One region of the Proteiniclasticum sp. C24MP genome, then DNA from elsewhere that is predicted to be linked to it. Evidence: a T-box and tRNA genes for the amino acid it is inferred to sense, from the RefSeq annotation. Region 1 holds a T-box; the other holds one or more tRNA genes.
The links. A T-box is a leader RNA that pairs with one kind of tRNA and senses whether it is charged. The one in region 1 lies ahead of ACHAL6_RS07690 (valine--tRNA ligase), so its partner is inferred to be a tRNA-Val.

Region 1 (11,876 bases):
GATGATGTCATAGCCTGTAACCAGTGTTGAAGTCGGATAGAAATACTTCAGATCCTCTGTTTCATTGGGCCAGCCTAATGTGGAGAATGGCCATAAGGCGGAACTGAACCAGGTGTCCAGCACATCCTCCTCTTCTGTCAGGCTTCTGCTGCCGCATTTGCCGCAGAGCTTTGGCGCATCATGATCGACATGAACTTCACCACAGTCATCGCAGTACCATACGGGTATTCTATGACCCCACCAGAGCTGCCTTGAGATGCACCAGTCCTGAATGTTTTCCAGCCAGTGGAAATAGGTCTTTTCGAATCTTTCAGGTACAAAGTCTGTCTCTCCGCTCTTCACCGCTTCAATGGCAGGTCCAGCCAGAGGTTTCATTTCAACATACCACTGCTTGGAGATGATGGGTTCAATGACGGTTCCGCAGCGATCATGAGTGTTGACATTATGCATATGAGGTTCGATCTTTTCCAGTAGACCCAGCTCTTCCATATCCTTTATGATGGCTTTTCTGGCTTCATAACGGTCCATGCCCTGGTATTTTCCACCATGCTCATTGATGATGCCCTTATCGTCCAGAACTCTGATGGATTCCAGGTGATGTCTTTCACCTACATGGAAATCATTGGGATCGTGCGCAGGTGTGATCTTCACGCAGCCCGTACCGAAATCCTTATCCACATAATCATCGGCGACAATGGGGATTTCACGGTTCATGAGGGGCAGTGTCAGTGTCTTTCCGACCAGGTCCTTGAATCGCTCATCTTCCGGATGGACAGCTACAGCTGTATCGCCCAGCATGGTTTCCGGTCTTGTGGTGGCAATGACCATGTAACCGGATCCGTCTGCATAAGGATATCTGAAATGCCAGAAATTGCCATTATGCTCCACATATTCGATTTCAGCATCGGAAAGAGCGGTTTCACATTTGGGACACCAGTTGGTGATGCGGTTTCCTCTGTAGATCAGGCCGTCATTGTAGAGTTTCACAAATACTTCTCTTACGGCTCTGCTGAGGTTCTCATCCATGGTGAAGGCTTCTCTTGTGAAGTCACAGGAGGAACCCAGTTTCGTGATCTGATCTCGGATCTTCCCTCTGTATTCTTCAGACCATTCGTAGACCTTTTCAAGGAAGGCTTCTCTGCCCATTTCCTTTTTCACCAGTCCCTGCTTCAGCAGTTCATTTTCCACTCTCACTTCCGTGGCGATGGATGCATGGTCTGTTCCGGGCAGCCAGAGCGCTTCATAGCCCTGCATTCTTCTGAAACGGATCAGGATGTCCTGAAGGGTCAGGTCCAGTGCATGGCCCATGTGAAGTTTTCCTGTGATATTTGGTGGCGGCATCACGATGGTGTAAGGTTTTTTGTCTTTATTCACCTCAGGGGTGAAATACCCTTTATTGAGCCAGTTTTCGTAGATTCGTTTTTCAAAGTCCTTTGGACTATAGGTTGTTTCCAGATTCTTCTTTTCCATATTCTTCCTCCCTCGTATCATTTGATCATAACAGCTCATACTTCAAAGGCGTGATTTCGGCGGTTTTTTCTGTATAAAAAAAGAGCCTTCATCCTAAAAGGACGAAGACTCGCGGTACCACCTTTATTCCCACTGACATGGGCTCTCATACGTTAACGATTTGGATAAACCGTCCAAGCTTACTGTTAGTTCAGCTCAGAAGCTCAAAAGCTACCTTCTCCATGAGTCTAGTGTGAAAACCTTACAGCCTGCGGGTTTTCCTCTCTTTGCACTTCTTCATGGATACTCCTCTTTTTCAGCGCCTTTTTAAATATATTTCCATTATATCTGTCTATTCATGATTGTCAAGGCCTTTTCCTCATCACTCAGGTCCTGATTCCTCTGATTCTTTTCCAGATTCTTGAATGCGATGGAAATCATCAGCTTGATTCTGTTCAGCTGATTCACTTCGCTGGCGCCAGGATCATAGTCGATGGCCGTGATGTTGACGTCCTTGTTCTCTTCTCTCAGCTTCTTTATGACGCCTTTGCCGGTGATATGGTTCGGAAGACATGCGAAAGGCTGCATGCAGATGATATTCTCCACGCCTTCCTCAATGAGCTCCAGCATTTCTCCTGTGAGGAACCATCCTTCTCCCGTCTGATTTCCGATCTGAACCACATCCTTTGTGATCTCCGCCAGATGCTCGATTCTTGCCGGCGGGTGGAACCTTACGGAGTTTTCCAGTTCAGTTCGCATGGTTTTTCTGTAGGCTTCGATGATGGCGATGGCAGCTCTGCTTCCCAGCGCCTTTCCAAGGCTTCCACCCAGATCCTCTCTCTTGGCCACATTGTTGTAGGAGCAGTACAGGAAGAAATCCACCAGATCCGGCATTACTGCCTCACATCCGTTTTCTTCAATGACATTGACTACGGAGTTGTTGGCAGTGGGATGGAACTTCACAAGGATTTCTCCTACCAGTCCGACCTTCGGCTTCACCACATCAATGGTTTCAAGCTCATCAAACTGTCTAATGATCATTCTGATGTTGTCATTGAAGGATTTGATGGTAGGATCTTCCAGATCCTTTATGATTTTCTCCGTCAGGGACTCATAAAGCGCATTGGCGGAGCCTTTAATGGCTTCATAGGGTCTTACTCGATAAAGTACTCTCATGAGCACATCTCCGTAAAGAAGAGCCTGAAGTGCGCTGTTCAAGGTTTTCATATCCAGATCCATGCCAGGATGCTTCTCGAATCTCTGAACAGAAAGCGGTATCACAGGGACCTGTCCGAATCCGGATTCCTTCAGCGCTTTGCGCAGGAATCCCACATAGTTGGTTGCCCTGCAACCTCCGCCTGTCTGCGTGATGAGGCAGGAAGTGTTCTGAGGGTCGTACTCCCCGCTCTTCAGTGCCTTGATGACCTGTCCCACCACAAGAATGGATGGATAGCAGGCATCGTTGTTCACGTATTTCAGTCCTTCATCCACAGCCTTGAAATCCGTGTCCGGCAGCACAACCACGTTGAAGCCGGAATATCTCAAGGAAGCTTCCAGGAATCTGAAGTGAATCGGCGACATCTGAGGACTCAGGAGTGTGTGGGTCTTCTTCATCTCCTTCGTGAACAGCGTACGCTCATAAGTGATGGGCGTATCCTTGATCTCCACGTGATGTCGTTCTCTCTCGCTCATGGTGGCCAGCAGTGAACGCACTCTGATTCTTGCCGCACCCAGATTGTTTCCTTCGTCGATCTTCAGGAGCGTGAAAAGTTTATTCTTGCTGCGTAGAATCTCCTCCACCTGATCGCTGGTGACAGCATCCAGTCCGCATCCGAAGCTGTTCAGCTGGACAAGCTCCAGATTCTTTTCCCCAGCCACAAAGGAGGCGGCTCGATACAGCCTGTTGTGATAGGTCCACTGGTCTATGACGCGCAGAGGCCTCTCCACGGTGCCCAGATGGGCCACGGAGTCTTCCGTAAGAACAGCCATGCCGTATTCCGTGATGAGATTGGGGATCCCGTGATTGATTTCAGGATCGATATGATACGGTCTTCCAGCCAGAACAATCCCTTTCAGGCCGTTTTCTGCAATATACTGAAGCGTCTCTTCTCCTTTTTTCTGAATATCTGATTTATAGAGATCGAGCTCCTCGTAAGCCTTTTTCACAGCTTCTCTGACTTCCGCTGGGGAGAGGCTGTAATGCTTTGCCAGCACCTCATGGAGCTTCTTATGGAGATTCTTTCTGTCAAAAAAGTTCAGGAACGGATTCAGAAACTTCACTTTGCTTAAGGCCAGCACATCCATGTTGTTCTTGATGACCTCAGGATAGGATGTGACCACAGGGCAGTTGAAGTGATTGTTGGCGTTTGCATCTTCCTTTTCCTCATAGGGAAGACAAGGATAGAAGATGAGGTCCACGTCTTTGGCGGCAAGATATTCGATATGGCCATGGACCAGTTTTCCGGGATAGCACACAGACTCGGATGGAATACTGCTCATGCCTTTCTCGTAAAGCGGTTTGGATGACTTTGGTGAAAGCTGCACTTTGAAACCCAGACTGTCAAAGAATGTGAACCAGAACGGGTAGTTCTCATAGAGGTTCAGCACCCTTGGAATGCCGATGGTCCCTCTTGCATTTTCAGCCGTCACGGTGCTCTTGTATCCGAAGGTTCTCTTGTACTTGTAATCATACAGATTAGGAAGCACTTCTTTCTTCTGGATCTTCAGCGGTCTTTCACAACGGTTTCCTGTGATGTATTCTTCTGCACCTTCCTTGAAGATGTTGATGGTCAGTGGACAATGGTTCGTACAGAGATTGCATCTTCTCATTTCGGTCCTTGGACGAAGTTCTCTGACTTGTTCCAGAGAAAGCAGTGAGGTTTCCTTGCCTTCATGCCTGTCTCTGGCGATCTTTGCTGCGCCGAATGCACCCATGAGACCTGCGATATCTGGACGCACTGCTTCTCTTTCTGATATGAGTTCGAAGGCGCGCAGCACGCTGTCATTATAGAAGGTTCCACCCTGCACGATGATCTTTTTACCCATTTCCTTCGGATCTCGCACTTTGATGACTTTGAACAGGGCATTCTTGATGACGGAATAAGAAAGACCGGAGCTGATTTCCGAAACCGAAGCCCCTTCTTTCTGGGCCTGTTTGACTCTGGAGTTCATGAACACCGTGCATCTGGAGCCCAGATCCACCGGCTCTCGGGCTTCAAGCGCTGCCACTGCGAAATCTTTCACCTCATAGCCCAGTGAACTGGAAAAGCTCTCGATGAAAGAGCCGCATCCAGAGGAGCAGGCTTCGTTCAGCATGATGGAATCGATGGATCCATCTTTGATCCGCAGGCATTTCATGTCCTGTCCACCGATATCCAGTATGAAATCCACTCCTTCCAGGAAGTAGTTGGCGGCTTCATAGTGCGCAATGGTCTCAATCTCGCCGATATCGATACCCAGGGCGGCTTTAATAAGCCCTTCCCCGTACCCTGTCACTGTGCTGTGGGCAATGCGGATCCCTTCAGGCAGCGTGACAAGAAGCTCTGTGAGCACTTCCGTGATGAGTTTCAGCGGATCTCCCTGATTGCTGCCGTAATAGGAATAAAGGATATTTAGGTCTTTGTCCAGCAGAATCACTTTTGACGTGGTGGAGCCGGAGTCGATGCCCAGATAGGCATCACCCTCATATTCGGATAAGGGTTTTCGGGGCGCCACAGCCTTGCTGTGCCTCTCCTTGAACGCCTGGAACTCTTCTGGAGTCTTGAAGAGCGGATCGAGTCTGTTCACTTCCTTGCTGAATACATCTTTGAGCTTTCCGGCACGACTCATAAGCACTTCCAGCTGGTGAGGATAGTTTTCGAAGGAGGACAATGCTGCCCCCAAAGCCACATAAAGCTCCGCATTTTCAGGAACGATGATCTCATCTTTCTTCAGTTCCAGGGTCTCGATGAATCGCTTTCTCAGTTCCGGCAGAAAATGCAGCGGACCGCCAAGGAAGGCTATTTTCCCCCTGATGGGTCTTCCGCAGGCCAGACCTGAGATGGTCTGGTTCACTACAGCCTGGAATATGGATGCGGATATATCTTCTTTCTTTGCCCCTTCATTGATGAGAGGCTGGATATCCGTTTTCGCAAATACGCCACATCTTGCGGCTATGGGATAGATATAGCTGGAACCTTCTGCCAGGGTATTGACGCCTGATGCATCTGTTTTCAGGAGCGATGCCATCTGATCGATGAAAGCTCCAGTACCGCCTGCGCAGGTTCCATTCATTCTCTGCTCGATGGAACCGTCAAAATACGTGATTTTCGCATCCTCTCCACCAAGTTCGATGGCAACTTCCGTCTCAGGGATGAAGGTTTCCACAGCTTTTGTGGAAGCGATGACTTCCTGAATAAACTTGATATCAAGCCACGATGCCACAGAGAGTCCTCCGGACCCGGTTACAGCAACATGTATTTCCCTGTTGCCGAAGGAATCATGGATTTTCTTCATGACACTTACTACTGTACTTCGAATATCCGAAAAATGACGTTCGTAGGTACTGTATATGATTTTTCTGTTTTTATTTACGACTACAGCTTTCACTGTAGTTGAACCGACATCCAATCCTAAATAAATCTTATCAAGCATTTTATCATGTCTCCTATCATGCACGTAGCAGGTTGATAATAATATAGAATCAATTATATCATTTTTAAATTTTTAATAAAGATACAAGTTGTTATATTTTAATTATCAGAGTCTGACATGCATGTTAAATTCTTCTACTACCATCATATGCCGATTACAAAAGAACATCTATTTTTTATCAGGAAGTTTAGATAATCTTAAGAACAGAAAGAACGCAGTCATCAGATCTGCGTTCTTTCATAGGATACGGCTATTCGGCGTCTTCCATCACTTTTCTCAAGGTACTGCTGATCAGCTCATAGTCATATCCTTTTCCCATAAGAAACGTATAGAGCTTGTTTTTCAGCTTATAGGAATCGGTTTCTCTTTTTATAAGCTGAGCATACTTCTTCTCTGCAAGCTTCAGACAGGAATCTTCTTCTACAGTTGAGGTGCTTAATGCCTCCAGAGCTCTTTCCATGATGTCTTTGGGGATGCCTTTACCAGATAGCTCATACCGTGCTTTTTTCACGCCTCGGGTTCTCAGCTTTTCCTTGAAAAACGTTTCGGCATACTTGTAATCATCTATGAGTCTGTATTCCTCCATGAATAGGATCACACGACGGATTGTTTCCTCCGTGTATTCCTTATCTCTCAGTCTGGTCTCTATTTCATGGACGGTTTTCAGGCTGCGCTCTATAGCACGCAGTGCTGTATCCTTTGCCTTTATATATTCGTCTTCTCTTGCAAGTTCCAGGAGCAGTTCGGGATCCACTTTATCCCCTTTTTTGAGTGATTTCTTGTAGATGAGCTCCTTATGACAGGACAACAGGAATTCGTCATCAGCGAAGATGCTGACTCGATCCTTGTTCTTCTTGTTTTCACTGATCTGCGTGATGGTCTTCATCGTCTTCCCCCCTTAATCTGTATATGGTAGGTCCGTCAAAGACTTTTCTGCTTACCTTCATGATATCATCCAGTGTCACATTTTCCAGTTTGTCCAGATCTTTTTCAAAGGCCATGGGTTCTTCCATGTTCAGAAGCTCATCCAGTATGAATGAAGACAGATCATGGATGTTATCCAGTGTTCCGTAAATACTGGTTTTCAGGACTTTCTTCATGATCAGAAGATCTTCAGCATGAAAATAGGCACCGCATTTGATTTCCTCGAGAATCTTCAGAATGAGCTGTTCCGCATCGTCTATGCTTTCATCGGGAACCTGAGTGTAGATGAGAAGATTCTGCATCCTGTCGGTGAGATCCAGATCTGAATAAACATCATAGGCAAGCCCTCTGTTTTCCCGGAGTTCTCTGAATAGAATGGAATTGCCGCTGACACCCAGCTTATAGTTCAGTACCCGTAAAGGCAGTTTTTCCTCTTCTGATATGGAAAAGGAATACAGGATTCCAAGGGTGGACTGTTCCATGTCTTTATAAGCGGTGTGTCTTCCCGGAATGTTCTTTTCGAATTTAAGATCAGGTGAATCCACGGCACCTCGTTTCCAGGAGCTGAAGCGTGTCTGCACCAGGCTCCTGATTTCATCATGATCCTTATCACTGATCAGAACCAGTACTGCATTCTCTGGAAGATAGTGTTTTTTGTGGAAGGCAGCCAGTCTGTCTCTAGTGAAAGAAGTGATGGTTTCCTCATTTCCGATGACGTCGTATTTCAGAGGGCTTTGCTCATAGGCGTTGAAGTATAGATTCTTGTGTGTCGTTTCTTCCGCATCGTCATTTGAGGCTCTCAGTTCCGATAGGATCACGCCCTTCTCTTTTTCAAGTTCACCGGCATCAAAACTCGGGAATAGCAGCATGTCACGAAGCAGTGAAAGGCTGTTTTCCAGTTCCTCCGATAGAGCGGATATGGAGAATACGGTGGATATATAGTCCGTATAGGCATTGAAATCACCGCCCAGGTATTCGATTCGGCTGTTCAGGGAAGCATTGTCATCAAACTCAGTTCCTTTGAAAAGCATATGCTCGATGACATGGCAGATTCCCTTCTCTTCCAGAGATTCCGACAGAGAGCCGACTTTCACTGCCAGATTCAGCGAAAAAAGCTTACCCGGCTTTTTTACTGTGACCAGTGTGATTCCGTTTTCAAGAACGGTTTTATTGTAATCAATCATGATGAATCTCCAATTATCAAGTATTTTTCGTTGCTTTCAGTACCAGCGGCATCGAGTTTTCAGTGAAGGGATCCTTTTTGAAGTTTCCATAGACTTCGATGTCAAGGAATCCGATTTTTTCCAGTTCCTTCACAAGTTCATCCTTTTCCAGAGGCAGCAGATACACAGAAGATTCCCTGCTCTCACCCTGAATGTTCAGTGTGGAAGCGAACTCTATGGTGCTGGATGAAACGTCGTAGTTGTAATTACGATCAAATACGATTCCTTTCTCAGGAACGTTTATGGAAGGAAGGTGATCTATGCCCTGTGAGAGGATCCGCTGATAATTGATGATCTGTATGATGAGATCTCCCTTATCAGCCAGCAGATCATATGCGCTTTTCAGAAAAGTTCTTATCTCATCCAAGGATTTCAGATGAACCAGCGAGTTTCCGATGATATAAATCCGTCTGAGTCCACCATCACTGACAAGGTCGATGTTCAGCATGTTGGATACGACGAAATCGGGAGAAACGCCCTCCTTGTGTGCCTTTTCCTCCGCTTTTGCTATCATGGCTTCTTCCAGATCAAGGCCGCAGGCCAGAATGTCATCCTTGATGAGATGAATGGTGTAACTGCCTGTACCACAGGCCACATCAAGAACCTTGTCTCCTGGTTCAAGACCTTCACGTAGAAAAGTATAGGTGTCCTGATTTTCAGGAAAGATGTCATCGTAGTATTTTACAAGCATTTCATAGAATTTCAATTGCTTCAGTCTCCTTTGAACGATTAACGGATGTGTGGAGGCATCTGTCACATAAGTGACATACTCTCAATCTATAATATAACATACCCTAATATAACACAAAATCCCCTGATTCGGGTATCCGTATTCCCGAACACTTGTGGAATAATATGACCAGATAATGGTATAATAAGCGTAAACTGATATGGTACAAAAGGGTGATGAAATGAATTATAAATATACAGAAATTATGGATTATCTGCGATCGGAGATCGAAAAGGACGTGTATACGGATAAGCTTCCATCCATTCGCGGACTTGCAATCAAGTTCGCCTGTTCCAACTCGACTGTGATCAAAGCATACAATGAACTGGAAGCGCTTTCGCTTGTGTTTTCAGCGCCTAAGAGCGGATACTACATCAACAGGAACAAGAAACGTGGAACCAGCGACTTCGATTTCTATTCAGGTGTCCCAAACAACAGAAACCTGCCCATGGAATCCCTGAGGAAGATCTATGATCAGGTGCTGGAAGACAAGAACAGAAGTCTCCTGAACTACAGCTATCCTATGGGATATAATCTTCTGCGAGAACACCTGCTGATGGAGATGCACAATCCGGAAATCAGCCTGGAATCTGTGCTCATAACAGAAGGTGCACAAGGAGCCATGGATCTGCTTCTTGGAACAGATATTCTGGAGAAGAAAGTACTCGTGGAGGACCCTACATACAATATCCTCCTCTCCTTTATGGAAATCAAGAAAATACCCCATGATACTGTGAGCAGAGATCAGAGTGGAATCGATCTTGACAGCCTGGAAGAGAAGGTGAAGAGTGGTGAATTCCAGTTCTTCTTTAGCATCAGCAGAAATCACAATCCCCTGGGCACGGATCTGAAAGAAGAACAGATGAGAAAGATCATTGCTCTGTCAGAGAAGTATGATTTCTATATCATAGAAGATGATTACCTGAATGAATTATCCAAAGGTGCGACCTTCTTCTCACTGGCACCCGAAAGAACCATCTATATCCGAAGCTTCAGCAAGACCGTGGGACCGTACTTCAGAAGCGCCTGTGTGGTGGCTCCGCCTGAAATCGCAAAGAAACTGGCCTACAATATCACGTACCTGAACGGTGGTGCACCGCTATTGAATCAGGCAGTTCTTTTGAAGTATCTGAAATCGGATCACTACACAAAGGACATGGCGAATCTGAGGGACAAGGTGAAGCAGAATATCATGATTTTCAAGAATGCACTGCAGGGATTTCCTTTCCCCTATTACATTCCAGAAGCCGGTTTTTTCGCAAGTCTCTATTTCCCAAGGGACTTTAAGCTGAAAACGCTGCTGGAGGGGCTGCAGGTCAATGGATACAGATTCAGAGACATCACAGGATTCACCAGGCTCGAGGATAAGAAGGTTCTTAGAATCAGTCTGACCAGAGTGGAACCCAATGCCATGAACACCGCAATCCGTGAACTGGTGAAGGAAGTCCTGCTGATGAAGGGTGACAAGGACGACAAGAACAAGATTTATATATAGCTGCTGGATACTGATTACCAGAGTAATAAGGTGAGTGTATGGAGAAGAAAATACTTATAGTGGAAGATGAAAAAAGATTAAGAGATCTGCTCAGGGATTACCTGCTGAAAGAGCAGTATAGCGTGGACCTGGCATCAGACGGAGAGGAAGGACTGGAGATGGCTCTACGGAGTGACTACGATCTTATCCTTCTGGATGTGATGATGCCCTTCATGGATGGGTTCGATATGCTGAAGGAGCTGAGGAAGAAGAAGGATACTCGGGTATTCATCATTACGGCGAAGACCATGGATGACGATTTTGTGGAAGCATACTCCATCGGAGCAGATGATTTCATTGCAAAGCCCTTCTCCCCAAAAATTCTGGTGCTGAAAATCAATAATCTTTTTGCAAGACTGGAATACGAGAAGGATGAGCTGAAAGATCATGTATATGGCAGACTTAGAATAAATGAGAAATCACAGAGAGTTTTTGTGGATGAGGATGAGATTTTCTTAAGCAGGAAGGAGTTTGAACTTCTTCTACTGTTCACTTCAAATGAGGATATTGTACTCTCGAGAGACACCATCATCGAAAATGTATGGGGTTATGACTACGAGGGAGATCTCAGAACCATAGATACCAGCATAAAGAGACTTCGGGAAAAGCTCGGTGAGGTGTTCACCTATATTGAGACGGTTCGCGGATATGGATACAGGTTCAAGGTGAAGGAACATGTTTAAATCAATTTCCAACAAGCTCACCTTCATCATCGTTCTTCTTGTCACAGCGCTGCTTCTGGGATCCATGATTTTCATGTCCTATTCCTTCGAGACGTATTATACGAGAACGAAGAAGACAGCGCTTTCGGAAAATCTCGAGACATTCAGAAATAAGGCAGTTTCTCCCAGTGATACACTGATCCAGTCCATCAATGAGTTTGAAGCCAGCAATAACACGAGGCTGTTTATCTTCGGACAGAACGGCGCGCTTCAGTATATGGCTTATGGTGGAAATAAGATTGATGGAGACTACATCGAAATCATCAATCGGTTCTTTGGAGATCTGGTGACAGATAAGTCATTGGTGGAAGAACTTCTGGTCAACGGAAGCATCATCAGCAGAGAGTATGAAAGACAGGATGGCAGCATAAGATATTTCCTGACCGCCAGTTCCATCAATCTACGGGATGCGGATTCTTTCGCCATCTCCATCAGTTCCATGGTGCCCATCAATGAATCAGCTCGGACCATCAAGAACTTCTTCATCTATGTCTTCATAGGAGGATTTTTTGTTGTGGTCATACTGGCATTTCTTATTTCACACACGGTGACCAAACCCATCAGAAAACTGACCAGCTCATCCAAGGAACTGGCTAAACTGAATTTCGATACACAGATTGACCGGACCCAGAAGGATGAAATCGGCGAGCTGGCAGACAGCC
Region 2 (11,876 bases), on a different contig from region 1:
CCAATTACGGAGTATCTACATACAAAAGAATCTATGGAGACTGGACGTCACCAGGCACAGCATCATGGAAGGATATCCTTCTCGCCAATTCCGTTACCCCTGTGCAGCAGTACAGCTATACGGTAGGGAAGAATGCGACGGACTCAGCCATGATCATCGATGCCATGGATATTCTCTACACAGGATATGTGGAAGGATTCTGTATTGTATCCAGTGACAGTGATTTCACGAAACTTGCCTCGAGATTACGAGAATCCGGCATGCTTGTAGTGGGTATGGGCGAAAAGAAAACGCCAAAGCCATTCATCGCCGCCTGTAACCAGTTCAAGTATCTTGACGTTCTGCTGGCTTCCGATGAAAAGAGCAAGCGAGAAGAAGAGGAAAAAGCTTCTCAGCTTGAAAAAGAGAAGAAGGAAATTCAGGCTCAGCCAGGCACCAACGGGAAGAAGCCTGCCAAAACGGATAAAGTGGATGACCAGAAGAGCATGACGGATATTGAAGTCATCAAAGCCACCGTGCTGAAAATGATGAATGAAGTGGAAGCCCAAAGCATGAATATGGGTGAGATCGGAAACAGACTTGTGAAGCGATATCCTGATTTCGATGTCAGAAACTACGGGGACACCAAGCTATCCAAGTTCCTGAAGAAATTCGACTTCCTGGAATTCAACACCAAAGGCAAAGACGGCACTTCCATGTGGGTTTCTCTGAAAGGGGAAGGAAAAGATGCTCCAGAGGAAGAAACAGCTCCACAGCAGCCGAAACGAAGAACCTACAGAAGAAAACCGAAGAAGATGAAGTAAATATAGGAAGGTGCCGGAGACCTGTTTCTGGCATCTTTTTCTGATTTGAGAGAAAAGAAGGAACAATCGTAACAATTTTTCATAAACAGTAAAAAAATGCTATACCTGACTGAAGTAATTTGTTATAATTAAAGGGCAGCAAAACTGCCTATGGGAGGATAACTCAGCTGGGAGAGTGCCACCTCGACAAGGTGGAAGTCGCAGGTTCGAGTCCTGTTCTTCCCACCATAGGATCTGAACGATTATCGTTCAGATCTTTTTTTCTTTCATTTACTATGAATCCTGATATTTAATAGTTTCGAAAGATAAGGTATGATGAGACCATGAAATGAATTGGGGGGCAATCAGGAATGAAATGCAAATATACAATTGAAACACTCATAGGTGAACTGACGGTTCTGGAGAATGACGGCAGGATTACGGATCTTCATTTCGGTAAAGTTTCCATACTGGGTATGGTAGAGAAAAAGACAGAACTCATTGCAGAAGTGGAAAAACAGATCAATGAATATTATCAGGGCAGTAGAGAAGAATTCGATATCCCTCTTCGCATTGAAGGCACACCCTTCCAGAAAAAAGTATGGGAAGCCTTACGAGAAATCCCCAAAGGGGAGACCAGAACCTATGAAGACATCGCCATGGCAGTGGGAAGTCCCAAGGCTTCTCGAGCCGTGGGTATGGCCAACAACAGAAATCGCATTCCGGTGATCATACCATGCCATCGAGTCATCGGAAAGAACGGGAAGCTGGTAGGGTTTGCAGGTGGACTCGATGTGAAGGAAAAACTGCTGGAGATGGAGAAAAAAAGCAGATAAGGATTGGCGCTGTAGTAAAATATGAACAGAAGATAACAGAGGTTTCACTATCATTTCACTGAAACGTTAAAGAATGGTCTTATATTAACGATACAGTAATAGGTGACAACAGAACAATTATTAATAAAGGAGTGTTATCTTTTGAAAAGACTAGTTGGAACATTTAGAACAGAAGAAGAAGCGATTCTGGCCATCAATGATCTGAAAGAGATGGGCCTGGATCCCAGAGAGATATCCGTGGTCACCAATGAACCTTATGCGTACAAGACGATTAAAGGGTCCATGGATGCAGAAGGAAAAGAGACGATTGTAGTCGGAGATTTATATCATGGTAGAGGAGTCCACGAATTCGTCGGTTCTCTGACCCATTACGGTATTCCGGAAGAGAATGCTGTGGTCTACAGAGACAGACTAAATGACGGTAACATCCTTGTATTCATCGGTGTGAATGATGAAATCAGAAACCATATCGAAAATCCAGGCACCTACCGAGCGCCAGATCTGTTCATAAACGACATTAGAACACCCGGCACCTATTCCATCACGAAGCGGTTCAAGGAAGATCCGGATAACCCTGGCACCTATGTGGCACTGGATTACGGCTACAGAAAAACCACACCTGGAACCTACGAAGATCCTTCGGTTCGCGATGAAATCCTGACACCAGGATCCATTACAGAAGACGATGTGATCCATCCGCCACACCATATGGAAAAAGTGGATGAAGACTGAGAGGAATCCGTAGAGCGTTCCATTTCTCTGGATGAACGAGAACTGGAAGACTATGCGGACCTGGATAAAGTGAACAGGAATGTTCCGGAGGAGGAAGAGGATCCGCTGGACCCAGGATTCCACCTTCATTAAAGACTGAATAACCCGAAGAGAGGAGAAATCCTCTCTTTTCTTCTCCTTCTGGTAATCGATTGCAATTATTCGTATTTTCCAAATTTTTATCTTGAAATTAACATTTATCATTGAAATTGAGATAAAATAGAAGCATATTGGAGAAACGATGAATCAATGTGCAAATGGGGGGATAAAGGATGCAGAGGACACTGATGCTGAAGGAAAAAGGTCTTTTGGATGATCGCGGTAAGATGATGGAGGAAAAGAAGATGATGCAGGAGTTTCTGGCACGTCATGCCGGGAAAAAGAATCTTCTGGTCATTCGTACTTCGGCTTACAAGGATGAGGTGATGGAAGAGCTGCTCTCTTTCAGCGAAGATACGAAAAGAGAGCTCATACTTCTCAGCGGAAAAGAGATTACCCCTGAGAATATAAGAGACCTGACAAGGAAAAAAGATCAGCCGATACTCATCGGCATCAATGAACTGAGCAGCGCCAGAAATCTGGGAACCACCGAAGAGGCGGCGGTCTACAGAGCGATCATCAATATGGCGGATACCGGTAATGAAGAGTTCGGACTTCATCCAGACAGTTCCTTTGTTTTTCTTGCCGAAGAAGAATTTCCGAGTCATGAACTGGCCACAGTGAGTCTTACCTGGGCATATGAGACGGCATTTCTGGACTGCAGGGATTTCAGAAGCAAAGTCATGGATCACATGAAATCCTACAAGGAGAAGTCTTTAAGAGTGAAGGAAGAGGTAAGCCATAACGGTAGAACCTATAGTCATATTCTGCCTGAAAAATATTACGAGATGAATTTTTCCCGTGAAGTCAAAGAGAAGCTTGTGGGCTCCAAATATCTTTCTTCCATCCACTGGCACAGATATTCTCATCATCTGAACTCTTCTCAGGTCATGGCGGTGAATTTCTTCTATCCTCTACTGCGCTACAGGGAACTGGACACACTGCTCGGTCTCATGGGGATGGAGGATGAGATCATCTACGATCCTTCGCATATTTCCTTCTCCAAGATTTCAGAAATCGAAAATACCCAGGGAAGGAAAACCTGCTTCGATTTCTATTTCAAGCTGAAATCCGGAAAGGACGTCTATGTCGTGGCCAAATACACCGAAGGATGCTATGAAAGAGCTCTGGATGAGGATTATCTCAGAAAGTATGAGGAAACCTACAGACCGCTTCTGGAGCAGTCTGAGATCATAAAAGAAGAACACAAGAATCAGAAGGTGTTTCTGGAAAACTACAGCTGCATGAGAAATCTTGTGCACCTTTCCAGGGATAGTTACCTCCTTGTGATCTATCCAAGAGAAAACTGGAAGGTAAGAAGCAAAGCCCTCACGGCAGAAGAGAAGATTCTGAAGGATGATTTCAAGGGGCATTATCTTCCGGTGGTTTGGGAAGATCTGCTGGAGCTTCTCATTGAAAAAATGAAAAACAATGATGTGGCGCGTTTTTACGAATCCTGGTTCAAAGACAAGTATTTCAGATATTAGCAGGAAGTTCTGTCTGAGAGGAGGACAACAGATGGATTACAATGGTTATCAGAATATAAGAAACTGGATCTATCGCAATGCCAGACCGCTGGATCTGGCCAGATGGGAATTTCATTTTGAGCACAGGGACAGTGAAGAAGTGCTGAAGATGCTTTCCTTTTATCAGAATGAGGACGGCGGTTTCGGTCATGGGCTTGAACCGGATTCATGGAATCCAGGTTCAACACCCATCACCACAAATCGGGCTGCGGAGATTCTGAGAGAAATCGGACACAGCAACAGGAAGCATCCCATGATTGTTGAAATGCTGAAGTATCTGGAATCCGGACAGGGGAAGAAAGGCCATAAGTGGCTGTTTTCAGTGCCTGAAAACAGCAGTTATCCCCATGCACACTGGTGGGAAACAGCAGGGGAAGGGACGATCACCCCGTTTAATCCCACTGCATCGATTCTGAGGTTCATTCTGGATTTCGGGGATTACAAGTCAGACCTCTATATGCTGGCTTTGAATGAGATGGAATCCATGAAAGAGGAATTCGTAAACGCGAAAGACCCATCCATGCATGATCTGATCTGTCTTGAAAGCATTCGAGCCTATCTGGATGAGGAGAGACTGAATAAGCTGGAGGCGAAGATCATAGAAAAAGACCCGGACAACTGGAAGGAGTATACCTGCAGACCTTCTGCCTTCATACGGGATGGCAGTCATCCTCTTCTGAAGCAGAAGGAGATCAAGGAGCTTCTCAGGATGGAGCTTGATGCGCTGGAACGATCCCTTCATTCAGACGGGTACTGGGAAATCAACTGGTCCTGGGGAAGTTACCCTGAAGCCTTCGCTGTTGCCAGAAACTGGTGGAGAGCAGATGTGACCATCAGGAATCTTCTTCTTCTGAAAGCCTTTGGCAGGCTGGAGGACCTGTAGTCATATAAGAGAAAACGGAATGAGGACATGAATTTCTGAGCGGTAAGAATTTCATGTCCTCATTCATCCTTCATGAAATCACTTCGATGCATATCTTATTGCGTGAGATCAGAACTCAGATCTCCTTGTGTGATCTGTTTCCATAGACTTTCCATAGAAACTGTACTGCTTTTGATCAGTCATGAATATGATATATATTTCAAATGTGAAATAAGAGAATTATGTATGCAATTAATAAACATTAGTCTTTTTACAAGCCTTATTATCAGGAAAATTTTCTTATTTCTTAAACATGTACGAACAGGATTGACAACGGTTTCACCTTTGGTTAAAATAAAGACGAACAATAAATTCATAGATTGTTCAAAAAAAGACAAATAAGGCGAAGAATAGCCATTTACTGAAATGAAAGTCATATCTGACCGGGCTGAGCTGGAAATGACTGAAAATTCTTTAAATGATTCTTTTTATGCGTTTATTTGTCAGATCAAGAGAGGGGAAAAAAGAATGAAAAAGAATCGTAAACTTGTCATCCTATCTGCACTGCTTTCCAGCATGATGTTACTCTCAATAGGCTGTTCTTCAGGAACAGACGATGGTGACAACGATGGTACCGTAGATATCGGTATTGTTCTTCCCACAAAAGACGAGCCAAGATGGGTCCAGGATGAAACCAGATTCATGGAAGCTCTAGATGAAACCGAATACTCTGTAGAGATTCTATTCAGCCAGGGATCTTCAGCAAAGGAAAAAGAAAATGTAGAGTCACTGCTCACAAAAGGAATCGATGTGCTCATCATCTGTCCACATGACGGAGATGCCGCAGCAGCAGCTGCCGATGCCGCCGCCGCAGAAGGCGTGAAAGTCATTTCCTATGACAGACTGATCACAGGAACAGACGCAGTGGACTATTATGTGACATTTGACTCCATCGCTGTAGGTGCAGCGCAGGGTCAGTATCTCATTGACAAAGCATCCGGAACAGACAATCCGCTGTATCTGTATGCTGGCGCAGCTTCTGACAACAACGCATTCCTGTTCTTTGAAGGAGCATGGAGTGTACTTCAGCCTAAGATTGCAGATGGAACATTTGTAATCAAGAATTCACCAGAAGCAGTAAATCTTCAGGATAAAGCGGAACTGACAAGAGACGAAATGTCCAAGATCATCGGTCAGATCACAACAAACTGGGATTTCAATGAAGCAAAGAACAAAGCGGAATCACATCTGACAGCAGCTACAGCAGCTGACAAGGGTGATGTATTTATACTGGCACCAAATGATGGTACAGCAAGATCCATTGCTGACACATTTGCAACAGACAGCGACGTTTCAAGTTTTGTGGTTACAGGGCAGGATGCTGAAATGGCTTCTGTACAGTACATCATCGACGGCAAACAGTCCATGACGGTTTTCAAGGATGTAAGAACACTTGTGAAAGACTCCATTGATATGGCAGTTTCCATCCTGAAGGGTGAAACACCTGGAACTACTGGAGCTTATGACAATAAGTCCAAGGAAGTTCCTGCAAAGCAGACAGAAGTTATTACTGTAGACCAGGATAACGTTAAAGCAGCGCTGATCGACTCAGGATACTACGAAGCTTCTGAATTTACCGGACTGGAATAACAGACAGTCTGAATTCAAATCTTAAATGATCATGATAGTGAAAGCCCCCAAAGGCTTTCACTATTTATGATATTGTGGGGAAACAGGGTTGAATTATCCTGATGTTTTCTGCACAGTAAGATGATTTACGCGAAACAGAGGAGAGGGATATATTATGGAGAAAGCCCTTAAGACAGACTACATTCTGGAAATGAAAAACATCACCAAGGAGTTTCCAGGCGTGAAAGCGCTGGACAATGTGAATTTCAAAGTCAAACGAGGTGAAATTCACTGTCTGGTAGGCGAGAACGGAGCCGGCAAATCCACACTGATGAAGGTTTTATCAGGCGTATGGCCTTATGGTTCCTATGAAGGAGACATTATACTTAACGATGAAATACAGAAATTCCAGGGGATACAGGATAGTGAAAAAGCTGGAGTTGCAATCATATATCAGGAACTGGCACTTATACCGGAACTTTCCGTGTACGAAAATATCTATCTGGGACATGAGATCAGAAAAGGCAGAGTCATCGACTGGAATGAAACCATCAAGATGTCCGGGGAGATGCTGAAAAAAGTAAGACTGAACGTCAATCCCGAAACGAAGATCAAGGAGCTTGGCGTTGGTAAACAGCAGCTCATCGAAATCGCCAAGGCCTTCAGCAAGAATGTAAGTCTCATTATTCTGGACGAGCCTACAGCAGCGCTGAATGACGATGACTCGGAAAATCTTCTGAAGCTTCTTCAGGAACTGAAGGAAGAGGGTGTGACGTCCATCATGATTTCCCACAAGCTGAAGGAAGTGATACAGATCGCGGATACGGTAACCGTATTACGAGACGGAAAAACAATCTGTTCCCTTTCCAAAGAGAAAGGTGAGATCTCGGAACCTGTTCTCATTCGAAACATGGTCGGTAGAGCCATTGATGATATTTTCCCGAAGAGACTGGTGAAAAATATCGGCGAAGTCACGCTTGAAGTAAGAAATCTTAATGCAGTGAATCCCAAGAACGGGAAACAGGTGCTGAAGAACGTCAGCATTCATACGAAAAAGGGAGAAGTTGTGGGTATAGCAGGGCTCATAGGCGCAGGTCGAACAGAACTGGCCACCAGCATCTTCGGCAATCCCAAAGGATTCAGGATGGATGGGGAAATAGTTCTCAATGGTGAAGTCATGAACTTTCATCATCCCAAGGATGCCATCAAAGCAGGCATCGCCTACGTCACTGAAGATCGTAAAGCGGAAGGGCTCATTCTTCTTCAGGACATCAAACACAACATTTCCATGGCAAACCTCAAAGCCATTTCCAGCAGAGGGGTTGTCAATGAGAATGAAGAAATCAACGTGGGAGAATATTACAGAAAATCACTGAACATCAAGACTCCTTCTGTAGAACAGCTCACAAGAAATCTCAGTGGTGGAAATCAGCAGAAGGTATCCATTGGAAAATGGCTTAACACGAGACCTCAGGTACTTATTCTAGACGAACCGACTAGAGGAATCGATGTAGGTGCGAAGTTTGAAATCTACACCATCATCAACAGTCTGATTGCAGAAGGCATGAGCATCATTATGATTTCCTCGGAGCTTCCCGAAATACTGGGCATGAGTGATCGCATCTATGTGGTGGCAGAAGGAAAGATCACTGGTGAACTTGGTGTGGAAGAAGCCACTCAGGATAAGATCATGGAACTTGCGACAGTCTGAATAAGTGGAGGAGGAAAAAATATATGGAACTTTTAAATGATCTTAAAACCATGCTGAAAAAGAACATCAGAGAATACGGCATGTTCATTGCGCTGTTTGCCATCATGCTTGTGTTTTCCATTCTGAGTGATGGAGTATTCATGTCTCCCAGAAACATCAGTAATCTGATCAACTCCATGGGATACATTGCAGTGCTTGCTGTAGGTATGACGCTGATTCTGGTCATCAAGCACATCGACCTTTCCGTAGGATTTGTGGCAGGATTTCTAGGTGCTGTGGCAGCTACACTGCTTGTGTCATACAATCTGCCGGTACTTGTCGTGATTCCAGTCGTACTGCTGCTGGGTGTCCTCATAGGACTCTTCAACGGCTTTCTGGTTGCGAAGCTGCAGATTCCTGCTTTCGTTGTAACACTGGCGGGAATGCTCATATTCAGAGGAGCGTTGCTCCAGGTTACTTCAAGAACCGGAACCATCATTGTTCCGAATCAGTTCTTCAACAACATCGGTGTCGGATATATACCGGATCCTTTCAAGCTGATTCCAGGTTTTCATACCCTGACGCTGGTTCTCGGTGCGCTTTTCATCGTGTATTATATCTGGTCCCAGTTTAAAAACCGAAGGAATAAGCTCAAGTACAATTTTGAAGTGGTGCCCATCAAGATCTTCTATATCAAGATGGTTTTCGTGTCCTTTCTCATAGGATACGTCACATACATCCTTTCCGATTACAACGGGCTTTCCTGGACCGTGGTCATCGTACTCGTCGTGGTGGCGATCTATCATTTCGTGACCACAAAAACGGTTCTGGGAAGACATATCTATGCGGTGGGTGGAAATGATGAAGCAGCGAAGCTCAGTGGAATCGATGTGAAGAAAGTCACGCTTTTCGTTTTCGCATCCATGAGTATGCTGGCAGCCTTATCCGGAATTCTTTTCACTGCAAGACTTCAGTCCGCCACCGTAACAGCCGGTACCGGATTTGAACTGGATGCCATCGCATCCGCTTATGTCGGAGGCGTTTCCGCAGCGGGTGGTGTGGGCAGAGTCACAGGGTCCATTATCGGAGCCCTTGTCATGGCTTCACTGACCAGTGGTATGAACCTTCTTAATGTTGGGGCATCCTATCAGTACATCATAAGAGGTGCCATTCTCATCCTTGCAGTCATCTTTGATGTACAGACAAGAAACAAGAGCAAATAAGGATGGAAGAAAGAGAATAAAAGAGTGTAGATGAATAAACAGAGACCGGAAATCCATACGGATTTTCAGGTCTCTGTTTTATTCTTTCTATGATTAGTTCAGGTTCATGATTCAGAAACATCCTGTCATCTTCTGGGAATCTTCCAGATTCTGAAGAAACGGGAAAACTGTGTTGCTGAGACGACGACTTTATGTTCCTGGTTGTTCTCTTCCGTGAAAATATACCCGGAACCCATCTGTTCAGTGAATGCATATCCTTTGAGAACCGGAAGGGATGAAAGGAGTGCCTCATCCGCACCCGTTTCAGAAATATAGTAGAGCTGCTGAGCGTCCTCATCATACTGCAGAAAATCCTCGTCACTGAACGCGAGTCTCAGAGCTCCTGATAATACAGAAACTGTGTGATCTTCCTGCGTCAGCAGTGGCTTTGCTCCTATCAGAAGAAATACCGCCATAAGAAGCAGCAGAGAGAAGAGCAGGGTTCTTTTTTTCATGCACATCACCTCCATGACCGATAGGTTCATTATAACAGCGGTGTCTGAGAAAACTGGAACAAAACCATTACATTCCACGTGTTGATGGAAAGTGGAGAACCTGCGCTATTCTAAATGAGTCGTCTTTTCGCTATAATGAAGTATAGATTAAGTGAAGAGTAGGAGATCGAAATGGAATACATGAAATTATTAGACAGCTGCACCCTCTGTCCCAGAAGCTGCAGCGTCAATCGCAATCAGGGGGAAATCGGATCCTGTGGAGTCTCAAGTGAGCTTCTTGTGGCGCGGGCAGCTCTCCATATGTGGGAGGAGCCCTGTCTGTCGGGTGAAAATGGCTCAGGTACCGTATTCTTTTCCGGATGCGCCATGGGCTGCGTCTTCTGTCAGAACCATGAGATCGCCTCAGGCAGAAAAGGAAAGTATATTTCCGTTTCGAGGCTGGCTGAAATCTTTCTGGAGCTGCAGGAGAAAGGGGCAAACAACATCAATCTTGTGACCCCGAGCCATTATGTTCCTCAGATCGTTATGGCCATAAAAGAGGCAAAGAAAAATGGTCTGTTTCTTCCTGTGGTCTACAACAGCAGCGGATATGAGAAAGTGGAGACGCTGAAACTCCTCGATGGGCTCATCGACATCTATCTGCCGGATTTCAAGTACATGGATACTGGAATCGCTTCGAGATACTCCAGGTGTGGAGATTATGAAGCGTATGCCAGGCCTGCCATAGAAGAGATGGTAAGACAGACCGGAGAACCGGTTTTCAGTGAGGAAGGCATCATGATGAAGGGAACCATCGTGCGCCATCTGAGCCTGCCGGGTTATCTTGATGACTCCAAGGATATTCTGACGTATCTTCAGGATACCTATGGGGAAAAGATCTTCATCAGCATCATGAATCTGTACACGCCCATGCTGACGCTGGATAACTACCCCGAACTGAAAAGAAAAGTGACAAAGGAAGAGTATGATGAGCTAGTGATGTTTGCAAAGCTCATCAGAATCAGAAATGCATTCATTCAGGAAGAAGAGACTCAGGATGAGAGCTTTATCCCTGTCTTTGATGGAGAAGGCGTATAAACCTGCATCAACATCAGAATCATAGGAAAGAGGGAGATCATATGGAACTTCTGAAAAAGCTGAAAAGAAAGAAAGAGGAAAAGCTGTATCTGCTGAATCTGCCTGAGATACTGGAACATCTGAGAGAAGAGTTTCAAAGCGTGCTGCCGGTGGAAGATACCCTGAAAGAGGAAGAAGCGGATTTCATACTGGCTTTTTTCCATACTCAGGAGGAAATAAAAGAGAGGCTGCCTCTCATAATGGAAAAGGTTCATGATGACACGCTGCTCTGGGTATCCTACCCGAAGAAATCATCCAGAAAGGTTACTTCGGACATCACAAGAGACAAGGGCTGGGAAGTGTTCGGTGAATACGGCTATGAACCGGTGAGCCAGATATCCATCAGTGAAGACTACTCGGCGCTGCGCTTCCGGCCACTGAAAGACATCAGAAGCTTCAGAAGAAACGAGAAGATGATTCTGTCGGAAGAAGGAAGAAAGAGAATAAGTGCGGAGAAGAAAGAAAAGGAACTGGACGGCAGGTAAAGAGAAAGAGGAGATGCAGCTGAAATGCACCTCCTCTTTCATTTCCTATGAGCCCCTCACGACTTATTTTTCTCCTGCTTCACAATCCTTCCAGGGTCGCTGATGATTTCAATGGTGGAGTGACTGACGCGAAGCTCTGTGGTGAGAAACCGCACTTCCTCTTTGATGTCTTCGATCTTTCTCTGACTGTCTGTGGTGACGAAAAGGGTGGCATTCATGGCGTTCTCCTCCCCGTCGATGGACCAGATGTGCAGATGGGTCACTGCATGAACATCATGGACCTTCAAGATGTCTTCTTCCAGTCTGTCCAGATCCACATGAGAGGGGACGCCTTCCAGGAAGATGTGCATGGTGCTGATGAAG

Region 2: it has a tRNA-Val gene. The T-box ahead of ACHAL6_RS07690 (valine--tRNA ligase) is inferred to sense a tRNA for this amino acid. The anticodon was not compared.

The regions. Positions count from the first base shown of each region.
Region 1 is NZ_JBINJW010000008.1:18,178-30,053, forward strand. Features, by position in the region: gene ACHAL6_RS07690 (valine--tRNA ligase) at 1-1,470, opposite strand, end outside; T-box leader at 1,565-1,778, opposite strand; gene ACHAL6_RS07695 (acyl-CoA dehydratase activase-related protein) at 1,792-6,081, opposite strand; gene recX (recombination regulator RecX) at 6,332-6,967, opposite strand; gene ACHAL6_RS07705 (M16 family metallopeptidase) at 6,942-8,189, opposite strand; gene ACHAL6_RS07710 (class I SAM-dependent methyltransferase) at 8,206-8,934, opposite strand; gene ACHAL6_RS07715 (PLP-dependent aminotransferase family protein) at 9,140-10,453, shown strand; gene ACHAL6_RS07720 (response regulator transcription factor) at 10,492-11,175, shown strand; gene ACHAL6_RS07725 (sensor histidine kinase) at 11,168-11,876, shown strand, end outside.
Region 2 is NZ_JBINJW010000011.1:17,938-29,813, reverse strand. Features, by position in the region: gene ACHAL6_RS09145 (NYN domain-containing protein) at 1-803, shown strand, start outside; tRNA gene ACHAL6_RS09140 (tRNA-Val) at 956-1,031, shown strand; gene ACHAL6_RS09135 (methylated-DNA--[protein]-cysteine S-methyltransferase) at 1,154-1,618, shown strand; gene ACHAL6_RS09130 (general stress protein) at 1,760-2,350, shown strand; gene ACHAL6_RS09125 (PGN_0703 family putative restriction endonuclease) at 2,662-3,975, shown strand; gene ACHAL6_RS09120 (hypothetical protein) at 4,007-4,897, shown strand; gene ACHAL6_RS09115 (sugar ABC transporter substrate-binding protein) at 5,405-6,526, shown strand; gene ACHAL6_RS09110 (ATP-binding cassette domain-containing protein) at 6,681-8,216, shown strand; gene ACHAL6_RS09105 (sugar ABC transporter permease) at 8,240-9,418, shown strand; gene ACHAL6_RS09100 (hypothetical protein) at 9,544-9,912, opposite strand; gene ACHAL6_RS09095 (radical SAM protein) at 10,084-10,989, shown strand; gene ACHAL6_RS09090 (hypothetical protein) at 11,031-11,513, shown strand; gene ACHAL6_RS09085 (cation diffusion facilitator family transporter) at 11,570-11,876, opposite strand, start outside.